DNA from 2 places in the Sphingobium sp. WCS2017Hpa-17 genome. Region 1 is predicted to be linked to the other one. Evidence: riboswitches for the same ligand, from Rfam matches in the RefSeq annotation. Region 1 holds a riboswitch; the other holds the start of a gene.
The links. Region 1 has a riboswitch for thiamine pyrophosphate ahead of RQH62_RS21750 (TonB-dependent receptor domain-containing protein). Riboswitches for the same ligand answer to the same signal wherever they lie in the genome.
Positions count from the first base shown of each region.

Region 2: another riboswitch for thiamine pyrophosphate. It lies ahead of RQH62_RS20945 (DUF2065 domain-containing protein); the one in region 1 lies ahead of RQH62_RS21750 (TonB-dependent receptor domain-containing protein).

Region 1 covers NZ_JAVTIV010000025.1:18,363-31,033, reverse strand. The annotation lists gene RQH62_RS21765 (MFS transporter) at 1-569, shown strand, start outside; gene pnuC (nicotinamide riboside transporter PnuC) at 566-1,132, opposite strand; gene RQH62_RS21755 (phosphotransferase) at 1,132-2,241, opposite strand; gene RQH62_RS21750 (TonB-dependent receptor domain-containing protein) at 2,245-4,539, opposite strand; TPP riboswitch at 4,574-4,684, opposite strand; gene RQH62_RS21745 (lysozyme inhibitor LprI family protein) at 4,831-5,232, shown strand; gene RQH62_RS21740 (hypothetical protein) at 5,234-5,776, shown strand; gene RQH62_RS21735 (DUF3772 domain-containing protein) at 5,780-8,140, opposite strand; gene RQH62_RS21730 (carotenoid oxygenase family protein) at 8,646-10,115, opposite strand; gene RQH62_RS21725 (MarR family transcriptional regulator) at 10,218-10,682, shown strand; gene RQH62_RS21720 (TonB-dependent receptor domain-containing protein) at 10,957-12,671, shown strand, end outside.
Region 2 covers NZ_JAVTIV010000022.1:215-5,928, forward strand. The annotation lists tRNA gene RQH62_RS20930 (tRNA-Met) at 1-35, shown strand, start outside; gene RQH62_RS20935 (prolyl oligopeptidase family serine peptidase) at 249-2,354, opposite strand; gene RQH62_RS20940 (hypothetical protein) at 2,351-2,635, opposite strand; TPP riboswitch at 2,674-2,784, shown strand; gene RQH62_RS20945 (DUF2065 domain-containing protein) at 2,840-3,247, shown strand; gene thiC (phosphomethylpyrimidine synthase ThiC) at 3,259-5,193, shown strand.

The DNA.
Region 1 (12,671 bases):
TGATGGGCTTCACACCCTCCTTCCTGATGAAAAGCTATGGCCTGTCGCCCGCCGATACGGGGATGCAGTTCGGCCTGCTCTCCGCAGCGCTGGGCGTGGTCGGTCCGCTGCTGGCAGGCCCCTTGTCCGACCGGATCGGCGCGCATCGCCTGTCGCGCCGCGTCTGGGTGGCGCTGTTCGCCATGGGCCTGTCGCCGCTGATCGCCTTGTGGGTCTATCGCGCGGGGGATGCCAGCGGTTTCTACATGCGCTTCACCCTCTACAGCCTGATCCTGACCATGTGGATGCCGCCGCTTTACGCCGTGCTGTTCGAACAGGTGTTGCCGCGCATGCGCGGCCTGACCGTCAGCCTCTATATCGTGGTGTCGACCATCTTTGGCCTGGGCATCGGCCCCTATGCGGTGGGGATGATCAGCGATGCGCGCGGCGGCGACCTGGCCGCCGCGATCCTGTCGATCAACTGGGTGGCGCCGCCGCTGGTGCTGCTGCTGCTGATCCTGCTGTGGCGGGTGGAGCGCGACCATGCCGGCCTGCTTCCCCGCGCACGGGCGGCGGGGGAGGCAATCTAACGGTCCGGCACGGCGGAGATGCGCCGCCAGCGCTGATATCCCAACACCGCCAGCACGATCATTGCGGCATAAAGACCGGCGGTCAGCCACAAATTCTTGAAAGCGAACATGCCAACATAGACGATATCGACGACGATCCAGAGCAGCCAGCTGGCCGCATGGCGCCGCGCGGTCCAATATTGGGCGACCAGGCTGAAACTGCTGAGTGCTGCATCCATCCACGGCAGCGACGCATCGGTGAAGCGATGCATGATCCAGCCGATCGCGAGCGCGCCGACGGCACCTGTCGCGAGGCCGATGGCCGCCCGCGCGCGCGATAATGGAGCCACTACGACCTCCCCCGCCTCTTCGCGGCCCCGCGCCCAGACGATCCAGCCATAGAGGATCGCGAGGCCGAACAGCGCCTGTAATAGCATGTCGGCATAGAGGCGCACATCGAGGAAGATTTTGAAATAGAGCGCGCAAGCCAGCAGGTTGACCGGCCAGCATAGCATCTGCCGCTTGGCCGTGAGCCATATCCCAAGGAAGCTGACCGCGACGGCAATGATTTCCACTGTCGACATCAGGCCGGCGCCTCTTGTTTGAAGCGTCGCAGGAAATTCTGCCCCGCAGCGCACAAGAACCACTCGGCATGGCCGATCAGATACTCCTGCCAGGCGACGGTGGCCTGATCTGGATCGCCCACGATCCCGGCGAAATAGTCGATTTCCGACAAAGCAAATTCGACATGGACCAGCGGCAGCAGGTCAACGAGCGCGTTGATATCGACCGGTAGAACCGTGCGATAGCCATCCAGCATTGCGAGCGCCGCACCAACATCGCCGATTGCCGCCTCCTGCCCCAGATCCAGCCAGCGGAAGCCGGTGCGTTCGATCGCGGTGGCAAGGTCATGGAGCGCGCAGGTCCGTGTCGCCAGCCCGAAGTCGATGATGCTGGCGACCTGTCCTTCCGCCGTCCAGAGCAGGTTGGACGGATGCCAGTCATTATGGGTCCAGAGCGGCGGCTGGTCCGGCACCTCTTTGCCCAGCGCCACGAACAGGCGCACCAGTTCCTGCCGCCAGTTCTTGTCCGCCAGCCAGCCGGCCAGGGCCGGGCGGGCAGCGATATAAGCCTCTGCCGCCGCCAGCGGATCGCGCGCGGGCAGGATGGTGAAACTGGCGATCAAGGCATGATCGCCCCGCGCGAGCGCCGCGTAACCCTGCGCCGCCCGATGCAGCCGCGCCAGCGCCATCCCCGCTTCCCGCGCATGACCCGGCGTCAAGAACGGCGTCCAGGACTGACGGTCGCGATACAGGTCGATGCCCGGCGCGGCGCGATGCAGTTCATAGGTCCATGCGCCCAGCGCGATCGCGCCCGCTCCGTCGTCCGCCGCCACGACCTGCGGCGCCGACAGCCCGCCCGCGCGCAGATGCGCCATGAACTCCTGTTCCTCTGACAGCGCGTCAGGGGTCCGCAGTCTCTGATGATGGCGCTTCAGGAAATGGATGCCCCGATCCGTCTCGACCAGCGCCGCCGCCGAGAAAGGACGCGGCGAATGCCAGTTGAGGTCGATCAACCGGCCCGCCGCCGGAAACCGAGCCAGCACAGTCTGCGCCTCCGCCCATGTGATGGCGGGCCATGTCGGCGCCTCCAGCGCCGTCCCCATGCCATGCACGAGATGCCCGCCACTCATGGATCAGAAGGCCCGCGACAGTGTCGCCACGAAGGCGCGTCCGCTGCCGATATAATAACTGGGCGCCGATCCCGCGATCAGCGTGCCGTTGCGACCGATCGTATCGCGCGCATTGCTGCTGATCGCGTATACACCCGACAGGACGCGCGGGTTGGTGACGTTGATCGCATTGAGGCGCAGATCCATGGCGTTCGCGTCGATCAGCCCGGCCAGATGCACGCCGATCGCCAGGTCCAGCGTGGCATAGCCCTTGATGCTCTCGTCATTCATGAAAGTCGCATATTGGCGCCCGACATATTTAAGCGCGCTGCTGCCGAACAGGCGACCATCATCATAGGTGCTGCCAAGGCCGAACTGGAAGCGCGGGGCCGATACAGCCCGCTTGCCCTTCGTCGGCAACAGGTCGCCGCCCACCAGCAGATCATCGTCCAGCCGCGTGTGCAGATATTCGCCCGATGCATAGAGGCTGAATCCCTTGAACGGGCGATAGTCGATTTCACCATCCAGGCCATAGCTGGTCTGGCTGCCGCCATTGATGGTCGAATTGACCAGCGCGCCGCCGCTATTGACCACCGTCGCGACCTGACGATTGCGGAAATGATAGTGGAAGGCGGTCAGCGAGAAGGACAGGCTGGGCCCGATATAGCGATAGCCCAGCTCCTGCGCGACGCTATATTCATTCTTGAGCGCTTCCGTGCCCTGACTGACCAGTTCGCCGCCATAATAGCTGTTGTAGAGCGCAAACTCGTTGGGCGTACGGAAATTGGTGGTGATATTGGCGAACAATTGCTGCCGATCGTCCAGTTGATAATGGACCGCCGCGCGCGGCAGGGCGGCGAAGCTGTCGACATGCACCTTCGACTGCGGCCCCGGCAGATAGTTGCGGCCGTTGCGCAGCAGGCTGACGCCCTTGAACCCGACATCCATGGTCAGACGTGGCGTGATCGCGATGCTATCCGCCAGAAAGAAGCCCTTGGTCACGGTGACGGTGCGCTGGTTCTCATAAGCGAGCAGCCGCCCATCGGCGGTGCGGATCGCCTTGTCCTGATAGCCCCAGGCATCGACCGGCCGCCCGTTCGTGTCGATCGAGGTATAGCTTTGCGTCACGCGGTCGGTGCCATAGTCGAACCACAGGCCAACGGTGATGCTGTGCATGCCCGCCTGCAAGGTGAACTTGCTGACATCGCCGACGCGCCTTTGCTTGCCGGTCCAGTTGCCGAGCACGGTCGCGATGCCATCCACCGCACCTGGCAGCGCGATCGGCTGCGTCAGTTCCTCGGTGCCAAGGAAATTGCCGGTGGTCGCCAGTTGGGTGCCATAGGGCGAATTGCCATGTCCCATCTGGAGATAGGCGCTGCTGTCGAAGGTCAGGCTGTCGCTCAGCCGGATATGTACTGGCGCGGCGAAATAAAGGTTGCGGAACGGCGCGCGATAGAGGCGCCAATAGCTGGTATCGCCGTCCGTGTAGCGCTCCGTGAAGTTGAAGCCGCGGCCGCTCGCCTGCCAGTCCGCCATGGTGGGGCTGGGATAGGTGGAGGTGATGGCGTCATTATAGGAGACGGCCAGGCTGGCGCGATTGCCCTCGCCCCATTCGTGCAACAGCTTCGCGTCGATATGCTGGCGCTTGTCATAGCCCGCCCCGCGCCAGTTATCCGCGCGGTTGTTGGAATAGGAAATGAACGCCTTGAGGCCGCTGTTGCCGATCTCTCCGGTATCGAACCGCAGGAAGGCACGCCGCTGGTCGTAAGAACCGACCGACAGATTGACCAGCCCGCCCATGGCCGCCTTGGGATCGTTCAGCGTCAGTGACAATGTGCCGCCCGCCGCCGCCACGACCGGCGCGTCGATGTCGGCCGCGCCCTGCGCCAGCGCGATCTGCCGCACATTTTCGGCGTCGGCGAATTGCGAGGGATAGGCATAATAATAGCCGATATCATTCTGCGGCGCACCTTCCAGCAACACGCCGATCTGGTCCTGCCCCAGACCGCGCAGCGTCAGGCTGGAGGTAGTGGACAGGCCATAGGGGTCGCTAGACGACACATTCGCGCCCGGCAGCAGGTTGACCAGTTGGAAGGCATTGAGTGTCGGCGCCTGCTTGCTGATGAAGGCTTCGGCGATCGAACTGACCGCCTTGGGCGCGCTCTGGTCGGGCAGCAGGCCCTGCGGATCGGGATAGCCGGTGACCTCTATGGTCGCGCGATCCTGTTCATCACCCTCTGCCGCCAGCGCGGCGGGTGCCGCAAATAGCAGCGCGGTCGCCAGCGCAACCCGTCCAATAAAAGCCGTATCAATCGTCATCGTTTCACGTCCACTCCACGCGGAGGGACTGACGAACGCGCCGCCTTGCCCTCCCTACGCCGGTAATCAACCGGATCAGGTTCAGCGGGTCGTGGTCTGCGGACCACCTCTCAGCCGCGCATAAGCGGCCCCCCGGGGATGCGCCCCTCTAGAGCGTGGAATGCGACCTGAAAAGTCTTATTGATGCGGCATGGTTCGGCCCGTCCGATGAAATCGCTGCAAAGCGATGGATTTCCCTGCAATATCCGCGATATGCTACCTGTCTGGCTCCATGAAGGGGATGAACCGTCCATGCGCTTTCTCACCGGCCTGTCGATAGGCCTTGCCACTATCGGCGCCCCCACCCTGCCCATTTCGGCCGCGACTCCGGCGTCCAGTTGCGACAAGCCCGGCACCGGATTCGACAGCGTCTATTGCGAGCGCCAAGTCTTCATGCAGGCGGATACCGAGCTGAACAGCATCTACGCCAAATTGCGCACCCATCTGTCCACGGCCGATCGCCTGACCTTGCGAGACGGACAGCGCGCCTGGATTCGCCAGCGTGACCGCCAGTGCAGCCTGAACGAGGAAGGCGGCGTGCGCGTCAATATCGGTTGTGCCCGCGACCAGACGATCCAGCGCACCAACTGGCTGAACGATCGCCTGCGCGAATGTGTCAGTTCAGGCTGCCGTTCGAGCAAATTGGGCGAATAGCGTGCTCCGCCGCCTGGGGCTGGTCGTCAGCTTGCTGTCCCTGTCAGCCTGTTGGAGCGGCCTGCCATTCTTCACGCCGGCCGACGCCGTTCCGACGATCCCGGACGGCCTCTATCGCATGGCAGAGACGGATGCCGGCGCGACGGAGGGAGAAACCATCCGCATCAGCCGCCAGCCGGACAACAGCCTGCGCGTCGAGGGCGGGGATCATCCGATGCGCGCGCTGACGGTCCCACTCGACAGCAGCCGCCCGGACCTGTTCATCCTGCAATTGCAGAAGCTGAACCCGGCCGATGCCGACCGCGCGCCCAAGGCGATGTACATGCTGCTCGATATGACCGGGCACACGCCCCGGATCGGTATCCTGCCCTGCGACGGGGAAACGGGGGCGCTCGTCACCCGGCAGGGCGGATCCGTCGCGCGCGATCCGCAATCCGCGGCCAGTTGCACCTTCCCCAGCCGCGCGTTGCTGCATCAGCAGATGCGGGCTGTCGCCGGCCACCCGCTGCACGACCGGATCATCCTGATGAAGGTCAGCGACTGAGCCTCAATCCGGGCGGACCATATTAATCAGTTCCATGCGCTGGGGTACCGTGCCGATCTCGATTCCTTCCTCGCGGAAGCGACGCAGCAGAACGGTGAGGACATTGCTGCGAGCACCATAGGCGGCACGCGGGCTGGCGACATGGGCGAAGCTGTTGAAGAAGATGCGGCCGTCCGCGATAGAATCGATGAATACCGAATAGGCCGGCTCCGCCAGCACGGCCGGTTCGTCGGCATAGGTCGCCAGCACGATCGCCCGCACCTTGTCCGCATCTGTTTCGATCGGCACAGAAAACTGGATTTGCATCCGGCCTAGCGGACTCGCCAGCGTCTTATTGAGCACCGTCTTGGTGATGAGTTCGGAATTGGGCACGATCAGGGTCGAATGATCCGGCAACTGGATCTCGGTCGATCGCACGCTGATCCGCTTCACATCGCCCTCATCCTGGCCGACGCGGACCAGATCGCCGATTTTGATTGGTCGTTCGGCGAGCAGGATTAGCCCCGACACGAAATTCTGCGTGATCGCCTGAAGGCCAAAGCCGATGCCGACCGACAGCGCCGACAGCAGGATGGCGATGCGCTCGATCCCGATGCCGAGTGACGCCAGCCCCCAGATCACCGCCAGCGCAATGCCGACATAGCGGGCGACCAGACTCACCGAATTGCGACCGCTGCCATCAAGGTCGGTGACCGGCAGATAGCGCCGCTCCAGCCAGCGCATGAAACCGCGCACCAGCGCCAGACCGATCAGCAGCACCACTATGCCGCGCAGGATCGCACCGGGCGAGATGGCGACGCCGCCGACCTCGAACCCCTGCGCCAGCGCACCAAGGCGGCTGAACAGACTGGCGACATTCCCCGCGCCAAAGGGCGACAACAGCATCGAGAACCCAAGCAGCAGCACCGCCAGCCGCAACAGCCCCGACAGCAGGACGCCGAACTGCTCGACCGCGCTGCCGCGCAGGCCAAGGCTGCGGACCAGCGCCATGCCAAAGCGGCTGGACCGGTCGAATATCGTCGTCGCCAGATCATCGATCGCCGCCATCAGCAGATAGACCGCCGAACCCAGCACCGTTGCCCAGCTCATCATCTGCAACAGGAAGAGGCTGAGGGTGAAATAGCCGAGCAGCAGGCAAACCGCAGCCACCGCGACCACGATCCATGCCACAAGGCTAATGAGACCGCTGACGCTTTCCTGACGCTCACCCTCTTCGCCATCCTCCTTGGCGGCGCGCAAATGCGCCACCGTGACCAGAACTGCGCTGACCAGCAGGATATGGAGCAGGGCGAAGGCCGCCTGAGTGGCTTCCTGCGCCGCCTTGCCCACGCCGGCCGACGCATTGAACTGCGCATAGAACACGCCGAGGAAGGCCAGCAGCGCTAGCAACAGGCTGTAGGGGCGCAACTTCGTCGCGCCATTATCGCTGATCGCCGCGATCCGCCAGGACGGGCGGCTGCGCATCAGCAGGGCGCCGAGCACGGAAAAGGTAAAGCCGCTAAAGGCACAACCGCCGACGAATGCGCCGAGCAATGGCTCCCACCGATCCGCGACCAGGCCGGACCAGCGCAATCCCTGCGCGATCGACAGGGCCGCCAGCAACGGCGCGAAAGTGCCGACCGCCACCCGCCACAGCGCGTAGGTGGAACGCCGGACCCGCCGTCCCGGCACGCCCTCGGTCAGCATCCGTTGCCCCATATGCCGCGCTGCGACCTGCCCCGGCCCGACGATCAGCAAGGCCAGCAGCAGACCCGCCAGCGCATGCCATGGCCGATGATCGCGCAGCGCCTCTGCGGCCTGCGTCCGGCCTGTCTCCAGAAAAGCCGTCACGCGCCGCATGTCGCGGGGGAAGGCATCGCCAAGCCCGGACCAGAAGCCGGGCGACAAGGGCGATGGCGAACGAGTCGATATTTTCTCGCTGAACTGCTCCGCCTCGCTCCGTTCGATCTCGTCGGCCAGTTGCTGCGCCTCGACACCGATCAGGTTGCCGCGCTTGATCGCCGAATCGATTGCGGACCGCTGCCGCGTCAGGGCCGCACGCTGCCGCTTGATGTCGGGTGCTTCGCTATTGCCCGCCGCAACGGTGCCCAGCCCCGTCAACTTGGCATCGAGCAGGGCCAGTTGGTCCTGCAAGTCGCCGGCGGCATCCGATGCAGTCGTCCTGGCCGCCAGTATTTTTGCCAGCAGCAGCTTGCGATCGCCGGCATCCATCCGCGTGTCGAGGCTCTGATCGACCGAGCGCACATCCTTTTCCGCCTGTGCCAGCCGGGTTGCCGGATCAGTCGCCGGGTCCGCCTGCGCCCCCGCCGGGCCAGCCAGACCAAGGCTCAGGGCCAGCAGCAGAACCACCATCAGGGCATGCATATGCCGTATCGGATCAATTGCCTGATCGTGTCGGAACAAGGACCACCCATTTTCTGCGCAAAACTGTGGCCCTCTCTATGGCCGGCGTGGGTTTAGGTCCACAGCGCGCAGGTATAAATCGGGTCAGGCGGGCGCGACACGACGCAAAAGCCTCTCCCTTCGCGGCATCGCGTCGTCAGCCGGCAGCCCCCTAGCCTGTACCACTTGCTGGTCGATCACGCCGAACGGACTATCCAGCATCTCCGTCCGCACCCGGTCGCCGAACCGCAGAAAGCGCGTTTCCAGTTTGCCGCCGGCGATTATCTCTATCGCGCGGCGCTCGGACAGGCAGGAGGAACCGACCGCGCCATAATCGGCATTGGAAACGGTGCCAGATCCGATTTCGCCATGTTGCGGCCGGCCTTATGCCCTTCCCAGATGAGCGAAGTGTCGCCCGTTTCCTTCACTTTCTCTAAGGACAGGCAGGGCCTGCGCCAGACTCAGGACAAACAGGTCATGGCGAAAGCTACCCCGCCAGCCCGATCTGCTCCGCGCTCGCCCAATTGCCGTGCAACCCAAAGCGCAACCGGATCGGCACCTGAATCTCCGCGATCGGCCCCTTGGCGATATCCAGCGCATCGAACAGCAGCAGGTCAGTGCGATGCTCATCCAGCCGGTTGCAGACCTGCACGATCCAGCCATCCCCTTCCGGCGCGTCCGGGCTGCGCGGGATGAAGCAGGGTTCCTGCAAAGACGACACAGGCCCGCACCACCAGCGTTGCTCCTCGCCGGTCCGATGGTCGATCAGGCCCAGCATGTTCATCAGCATGCCGGACGGGCTGCCCCCCTTCAACTCCACCGGCTTGGTCGGGTCGATCACCAGCAGCCAGCCATAGCGATAGGGCAGACCCGTCTGCCGATCGTCGATGCGCGGAAATTCGCCCATCATATCGGTCAAGCGCCGCACGCTGGCAAAATCCTCCCCATTGGATGCCATGTCGACCGTCCAGCGGGTCAGGAAGCTTGCGGCCTCCATCGGATTAAACGGCACGCCATGAATGTCGGGGAAGAAGGGGAACATGTTGTTCTTCGCTTCCGGCGTATCGAAATGAATCTTCGTCCCCTCCTGAAACGCGTTCATCACATGGCTGGCGAAGCAATTGTCGCGCTTGAACCACCGAATGTCCGCCGCGCTCGCGTCGGCCCGGCGCGGCAACACGCCCAGATAGACGGGCAATGTCGTATCGAAGCCGAAATGCGGCAGCCCCTGCTTCAGTCGTTCCCAATTGGACGTGCTCGGCACGACATGGAACAGCGCATAATCGGGCGTGATCGCGAAATCGTGCATCATCGCATAATAGGGCAGTTCGAACCAAAGCTCCTGCTTCAGTTCCCCCTCCGGCGACACGACATAATAGGTCATGTCCCGCGTCAGCACCCCCTTAGCCGCATAGCCGAAGGCGATCATGTCGCCGGTCGCGGGATCGATCTTGGGATGGGCGGTGAAGGTCTGGCCGGTCATTGCGCCATCGAACCTTGTATAGCCATCGGTTTCCAGCGTCGCCGGGTCCATCACCAGCGCCGGGCTATCCTCCTTCAGCGCATAGAGTCGTCCGCCATGGATGAAGGCCGTCGTATTGGCGGTGCCGCGAAACTGCCCCTTCACCGACTCGTCATCGGTCAGAGGATTCCGATAGGCCCCGAACAGCGCCCGGCCCGCCTCATGCTCCAGCTTCCATTTGTCCGTCTTCGCCCAGCGCTGGCGCAGATCGACCCGGCCATCCTTGAACCGGAACATCGAAATCATGCCGTCGCCATTGAAGGCGATGTCGTCGCCCAGCAGTGGCGGAAATTGCGGGTCCGGCTGCACCCGGTAGAAAGCCCCGTCCAACTCGGGCGGCACCGCCCCCTTCACGTCCAGATTGGCAATGTCCGCCTCAATCCGCGACGGCGTGTTGAAACCCGTGAAGGACGGTGTGTCCGGAAAATGCGCCACGGCTGATCCTCTCCCTGTTCTGGTTAAGATATTGTATGTGACACTCACATTTTTTCAAGTCGCAGGATTGACGGACCAGGTCTTACTGCGCACACTGTTACTATGAATACCATGAAAGATATCGAGCCGCTCGACCTCTTCCCCGATCCCAGCCTCAGCGGCATTGACGGGCTGGTCGGCTTTCACATCCGACTGGCGAGCGCGGCGGTCTATCAGCATTTTACCGAAACCTTCAGCGACCTCGGCCTCACCCAGAAGCAGGTCGCGGTCCTCTGGCTGATCGAGGATCATCCCGGCATCGCTCAGGCCGATATCGGCCGCCGGCTGAAGATGGACCGGGCCAGCGTCATGGCGATCGTCAATCGCATGCAAGACCGGGGTTTCCTGACCCGCGGCGCATCCGCGCAGGACCGCCGGCGCCAGACATTGAGCCTGACTGAGGGTGGCCGCGACTCGCTGGCCGATGCCCGCGCCTGCATCGCGGAGCATGAGAATTGGCTCAAGGCGCGGTTCAGCCCGGCCGAAACCGCCATGCTGGTGGAACTGCTGCGCCGCGTCTACGTCTGACCCGGCGAAGAACTAAATCCAGGACTTTCGTGGCCTTCCCCTCCCCGCCGCGATCATCCTGTTACTGGTACTACTACCAATAGAGACAACAGCATTATTTGCCCTCTCGCAATAGTGGCAAATATTGCAACAATGTTCGTTGCCGGGGCGATCAGGCTCTTGCAACGGGCAAGATTGTATGTCTTACTAACAATCGACACACAGCATGTCACAAGGCGGGTCACGTCCGGTCAGGGCGGATCTTACAAAGCCGGATTAGGAGAGGGGATTACCCATGCAACACGATCTTCGTGCAATGATGTCGCGCGCCCTGTTGGCGTCAGCCTCCATCCTCGCAATCACCACGCCAGCTTCGGCGCAATCGCAGGCCCAGCCGCCCGCTGCAGCGCCGCAGGCGGCCGAGCAGGAAGCCGCCTCGCAATCGTCCGTCGCCGATATCGTCGTCACCGCCCAGTTCCGCGCCCAGCGCTTGCAGGACACGCCGATCTCCATCACCGCCGTCGGCGCCGCCGAACTAGAGGCCAAGAGCCAGACCAACCTCGCCCAGATGGCCGACGCCGCGCCCAACGTGTCGTTGAAGCCGCAGGGCGCGTCCTTCGGCCCGTCCATCACAGCCTCAATCCGTGGCGTGGGCCAGAACGACTTCAACCCCGCCTATGAACCGGGCGTCGGCATCTATATCGACGATGTCTATTATCCGCAGCTGACCGGCGCGGTGTTCGAACTGCTCGACCTCGACCGCGTCGAAATCCTGCGCGGCCCGCAGGGCACACTGGCTGGCCGCAATGCCGAAGGCGGCGCGATCAAGCTTTATTCCAAGCGTCCCTCGGGCGATGGCGGGGGCTTTGTCGAGGTCAATTACGGTATTCGCAACCGCATCGGCATCCGCGCCGCCGCCGATTTCGGCATCACCGACACGCTGGCCGTCCGCATTTCCGGCGTCGCCAAGCAGCAGGACGGCTTCGTCGACCGCATCGACTATGGCTGCGCCAATCCGGGCAGCGGTATTCCATTCACCCAGCCGGCCGGCGACTGCACCATCAGCAAGCTGGGTGGCGTGGGCTATCAGGCGATCCGCGCCATCGCCTTCTGGGAACCCAGCGACAAGCTGGATGTCACGGTCATCGGCGATTACACGCGGGACGAACATACGATCGCGGGCGAAGTGCTGATCGCGACCAACCCGGTCAATTCCCCCAACACCAATCCGGCACCCGGCGTCGTTTATGACGATCGCTTCATCTGCGGCCGCTATTGCAACTATATCGGCACTGGCCAGCCGGCGGGCACTTGGACTCCGCCCATCCCGGTCGATCCCTATGGCGCCGCCGGCACGCCGCTCGCCGCGACGCAGGGCACCGACCGCAGCCTCTACAAGGGCTGGGGCGTGTCGGGACAGATCAACTATGCCCTGTCCGACGCGTTCAAGCTTACCTCGATCACCGGCTATCGTACCTTCAACACCCAGTTCGATTCCGACGACGATATCTCGCCCGCCAATATCGGTTTCGGCCGCAACTATCTCGAAAACTGGAGCTTCAGCCAGGAAGTCCGATTGAACGCGGAGCTGGGCGAAAATCTCAACGCCACGGTCGGCGGCTATTATTTCAAGCAGAGTTCCACTTACGACTCGCTTCAGGACATTCGCTATGTCCCGGTCTATCCGCTGCAATTTCGTCAGCCTGACCCGACCAAGGCGGAAGCGAAGGCCGCCTTCGCCCATCTGTCCTGGAAACCCGTCGATCGCCTGACGCTGAGCGGCGGCCTGCGCTACACGACGGAAACCAAGGACCAGACCTATTACCGCCTGAACTTCGACGGCACGGTCAATCGCTTCCTCGATCCTGTGGGCGCAGCCTATGGCATCGGCTATTCGGGTGCGGACACGCTCGATTATAATGGCAATGGCAACACGTCCGAAATTGTCACGGCGCTGTCGGGCCTGACCGCCCATTACAGCGCCAAGCGCTGGGACTATCGCGTCGCGGC
Region 2 (5,714 bases), on a different contig from region 1:
GAAGGTCGTAGGTTCAAATCCTACTCCCGCAACCAAGAGGTCGCTAATCCAATTAGACATCACAAATCACGTCAGCAGTCGGGTAGTTCCCCCCCCGGGGACTGCCTTTTGTGCCTCCGTCTCGTCAGACGCATGAACTGACGGTCGTCGGTTCAAATCCTGCTTTCGTAATAAACAAAAAGCCCGCCAATCTGGCGGGCTTTTTGTTTATATGCGCTCTCCAGAGGGGGCACCGCCCGGCGCCAGGCTCAGTCTCCCTCCAGACGCTGGCTGAAATAGACCATCTGCATCGCCTGCAACCGCGCGCCCTGTTCGATATCCGCGTCGCCCGAATGGCCGCCGGCTGTATCTTCATAGAAATGATAGGGCAGCCCATAGTCCTTCAGCCGCGCCGCGAACTTGCGCGCATGCTGCGGTCCTACACGGTCGTCCTTGGTTGTGGTCCAGATATAAGGCGTGGGATATGTCCCTCCCTTGCGGATATTCGCATAGGGCGAAATTGTCTGGAGAAAGGCTTTCTCCTCTGGCACGGAAGCGCTCCCATATTCATCCACCCAGGATGCACCCGCCGCAATCTGCTCATAGCGGATCATGTCGAGCAGCGGCACCTGAATGACGACCCCGTTCCACAGGTCGGGATGCTGATTGAACTCCACGCCCATCAACAGACCACCGTTCGACCCGCCATAAATGCCGAAGCGACGGGGCGAGGACAGTTTGCGCGCGAAGATATCCTGCGCCACGGCCGCGAAATCATCATAGATGATCTGGCGCTTCGTCTTCAGGCCCGCCTCATGCCAGGCCGGGCCGAACTCGCCGCCGCCGCGGATATTAGCCAGCACGAAGCTGTTGCCCCGCTCCAGCCACAGCTTGCCGGTAATCGCGGCATAGCTGGGCGTCATCGGCACCTCGAAACCGCCATAGGCGGTCATGATCGTCGGAGTGCTGCCATCGGGTTTCATGTCCTTGCGATGGACGATGAAATAGGGGATTTTCGTGCCGTCGGTCGATGTCGCTTCATGTTGATCGACCACCAGTCCGGACGCATCGAAGCGCGCGGGCATCGCCTTCACCTGGCGTGGGGCAGGATTGGCGGCGTCGATCGCCCACAGCGTCGTCGGCGCCAGGAAGCCCGCGACCGCCAGATAGGCGGCATCACTCTTGTCGGTGGCGCTGGCAATGGAGATGGTCGCGTTGTCGGGCAGGGTGACCGGGGTGGCTGTCCACTTGTCCTTTTCCGGCGTCAGGACCAGCACCCGCCCGCGCACATTGTCGTTGATCGCCAGGATCACCCGACTCTTCGTCGCCGTCACGCCGTCAATGGATTGGCGCGCATTGGGCGCGAACAGGATCTGAGGGGCCAGTGTGGCACCTGATTCCAAGGCCTTTAACGGCACCGCCGCCAGCGATCCCGCCGGCACGGTGACGCCGCCGCTTTTCCATGTTTCGCTGGTCTGGATCAGCACCTGTCCCTGCACCATGCCCAGCAACTGGCTTTTGGCGGGCAGAGGGAGCTTCTTCACCCCTTCGCCCGTGACGAGATAGGTTTCGTTGCCGAAGAAGGTGACGCCACGATAAAGGAAGGCGGCGCGATTGCCCGATCCGTCGGACAGCAGCATGGGGAAGGTGCCGACCTGATCGCTGGCCGCGCCCCGATAGATTTCCCGTGCCGCCGACAAGGGCTGCCTGCGTTGTACCAGCTTCACCACGAAGGGATAGCCCGACTTGGTCATGCTGCCTTCGCCCCAGTCGCGGGCCAGCAGCAGAGAGTCCTTGTCCAGCCACGCTTCATTCTGCTTGGAGGTGGGAATATCGAAACCGCCCTGCACGAACGCGCCCGACACCAGGTCGAATTCGCGCAGCGTCACCGCATCCTCGCCGCCGTCCGACAGGTTGATCAGCGCCAGCCGCTCCTCGGGATCGAGGATGGTCGCACCCTTCCACACCCATTTCTTGCTGTCCGCCTTCGACAGGGCGTCCAGATCCAGCACCGTCGTCCAGTGCGGCGCATCGGTCGCATAGTCGGCTTCGGTCGTGTAGCGCCAGATACCCTGCGGATGATCGGCATCGCGCCAGAAATTATAGACGCGGCCGTGGATCAGCATCGGCATGGCGATCCGGTCCTTGGCCGATGCGATGGCGAGCGCGTCCCGGTAATAGCCGGCATAGCGCGGATCATTCTGAAAGGCGGCGAGGGTCGCCTTGTTTTCCGCTTCGACCCACTGCATCGCGCGCGGGCCGGTCCAGTCCTCCAGCCAGATGAAGGGATCATCCGCCGGGGCGGGAGCGGGGGCAGGGGGCGCACCGGCCCCGGTCAGCATCGCGGCAGTCACCAGCAACATCATCCTTTTCATGGGCTATTTCCCCTTTGCGGCATTATCCGCCCCCGCCGATATCGCCGCCGCAACAGCGCGCCCGCGACCAGCAAAGGTAACGCCGCCAGCATCAACAGGCTCCCGATCAGACTGGGCGACCAGCCCCAAAGGCTATGCAGCCCAAAGGCGGCGGGCGCCATGACCAGCAGGAAACCCAGCGTCAGCAGCCACAGCCCCCAGCGGCGCGGCCGTACCGCGACCATGCGCATTTCATGACGCCAGGCCTTGGTCGAAAGATCGGGGGGCGGGGTATCGAACATAAGCTGCTGGACCTTGTGCCGTTTCGCCCCTATCCTGTCCAGCATCCCCGGGGGACCGCACACAGGCGGTTGAGAGGTGGCTGATGTGGCCACGACCCGTTGAACCTGATCCGGCTGACACCGGCGTAGGGAGGGAACGGCTTGTGTAATCTGCAAACCGCGTCCGCCCTGCGTCTTTGAAAAGAGACGAAAGAGAGGCGGCCCATGGATACGATTTCCGTTCTGACGCTGCGCCTGGCCGAGATTTTCGGCCTCTACATGATCGTCGTCGGCCTTGGCGGGCTGGCCAGCCCGTCGCGCTGGCGGGCGGTGATGGACGATCTCAACCGGTCGCCAGGACTGGTCGTGGCGCTGGGCTTCGCGGTCTTTGCGGTCGGCGGCACTTTGGTCCTGATCCACAGCATCTGGACCGACCCGCTTGCCATTATGGTCAGCCTGATCGGCTATGTCGCGCTGATCGAGGGCGCGACCCTGCTTGCGGTGCCCAGCCCGCTCATCCGCATCGGCCACTGGTCGACCGGCTTCATCCGCGTCTGGGCCAGCATCGTGCTCATCCTCGGCATCCTCCTTTTCCTCGCCGGCCTCACCGGCCGCGCCACCATCATCGTCTGAAAGGCAAATCCATGGCAGATGTCCCCGCCCGCACCGAGATGCCCGAAGCCGAAGGCTTCTTCGGCCGGCAGGCCGCAATGAACGTCACTACTGGTCCGATCCGTGGCTCGAAGAAGATTCATGTCGGCCCGCGCAAGGTCGCCATGCGCGAAATTCATCTGGAGCCGGGCAGCGGCGAGCCGCCGGTGCGCGTCTATGACACTTCGGGGCCGTACACGGATCCCGACGCGCGCATCGACATCATGGCGGGCCTCCAGCAGCTGCGTCGCGACTGGATAAGCGAGCGCGGCGATGTCGAGGACTATGACGCGCGCGCGATCAAGCCGGAGGATAATGGGCTCAAGGGGCCGGACCGGAGTGGCGGCGTCCAGCCTTTCCCGAACGTGGTGAAGCGCCCGCTGCGCGCCAAGCCTGGCGCCAATGTTAGCCAGATGCACTATGCCCGCCGCGGCATCATCACCCCGGAAATGGAATATGTCGCGGAGCGCGAGAATCTGGGCCGTGCCCGCCTGAAGGATTATGTCCGCGACGGCGAAAGCTGGGGCGCATCGATCCCCGATTATGTGACCCCCGAATTCGTCCGCGATGAAGTCGCCCGTGGCCGCGCCATCATCCCGTCGAACATCAACCATCCGGAATCGGAGCCGATGGCGATCGGCCGCAATTTCCTGGTGAAGATCAACGCCAATATCGGCAACAGCGCCGTCGCCTCCGACGTCGCAGCAGAAGTCGACAAGCTGGTCTGGTCGATCCGCTGGGGCGCGGACACGGTGATGGACCTGTCCACCGGCCGCAACATCCATGACACCCGCGAGTGGATCCTGCGCAATTCGCCGGTCCCGATCGGCACCGTTCCCATCTATCAGGCGCTCGAAAAGGTCGGCGGCATCGCCGAAGACCTGACATGGGACGTGTTCCGCGACACGCTGATCGAACAGGCCGAACAGGGTGTCGACTATTTCACCATCCATGCCGGCGTGCGCCTTGCCTATATCCCGATGGCGGCCAAGCGCGTCACCGGCATCGTCTCGCGTGGCGGTTCGATCATGGCGAAATGGTGCCTCGCCCATCATCGCGAAAGCTTCCTCTACGAGCATTTCGACGAGATCACCGAGATCATGAAGGCCTATGACATCGCCTATTCGCTGGGCGACGGCCTGCGTCCCGGCTCCATCGCCGACGCCAATGACGAGGCGCAGTTCAGCGAACTCTACACGCTGGGCGAACTGACCCACCGCGCCTGGAAACAGGATGTGCAGGTGATGATCGAAGGGCCGGGCCATGTGCCCATGCACAAGATCAAGGAGAATATGGAAAAGCAGCTGCAAGTCTGCGGCGAAGCGCCCTTCTACACGCTGGGGCCGCTCACCACCGACATCGCGCCGGGTTACGACCATATCACCAGCGGCATCGGCGCGGCGCAGATCGGCTGGTACGGCACGGCGATGCTCTGCTACGTCACGCCCAAGGAGCATCTTGGCCTGCCCGATCGCGACGATGTGAAGGTCGGCGTCGTCACCTACAAGCTCGCTGCCCACGCCGCCGACCTTGCCAAGGGACACCCGGCCGCGCAGGTCCGTGACGATGCGCTGAGCCGCGCCCGTTTCGAATTCCGCTGGCGCGACCAGTTCAACCTCTCGCTCGATCCCGACACGGCCGAACAATATCACGACCAGACCCTGCCGGCCGAAGGCGCCAAGAGCGCCCATTTCTGTTCCATGTGCGGCCCCAAATTCTGCTCGATGAAAATCACGCAGGAAGTGCGCGACTTTGCCGCAAAGAAGAACCAGCCCGCCGACGGCTTCCTCGAAGCGGGCCTGACCGGCGCGGAAGTGGCGGAGGCCAGCAAGGCTGCGGCCTTGAAAGGCATGGAAGAGATGAGCAGGCTGTTCAAGGCTACCGGCAGCGAACTCTATATGGGCGCTGGCGGCAGGGAGCATGATTGAGAAGTCAGTGTTTAGCTAGGCTTCGGTCGCGTCAAGCCATCGAGATACTCTTTCGTATAGTCCTCGAAAAATGACGCGGCCCATTCATCCTTATCGGGTCGAAATTCGAGCGAGAATGATCGATACGAGTTCTTATCGTCACAACCGACATAAAACTTTGCTGAAAAGCGGACGCATCCACGTGTGTCAGCGCCGATCATTCCTAGCTCCTCTTGGTCTAAGGATGATTGCAAGCAAAGGCCGATTTCGGCTTTGTCTCCGCTTATTTTTCCAAGTCTGACTGAAACACATTCTCCCGGAGGAAGCAGATCTACAGGCCGTTTTAGTTCAAGAAGTTCAATGGAAGTTAATCGTAACTGATGATCAGAATTCGTTGCGCCATGGATATCCGATACAAAAATCCTCACGTTTTTTGCAGGATTTTTCCCATAGTTTTCGAGGAGAAATCCTAACTCTATTTCCCAAGGAGTTTCAGGTGGATCACCTGTATATGAGGACAATATTCCTCGATTCCAATTTTT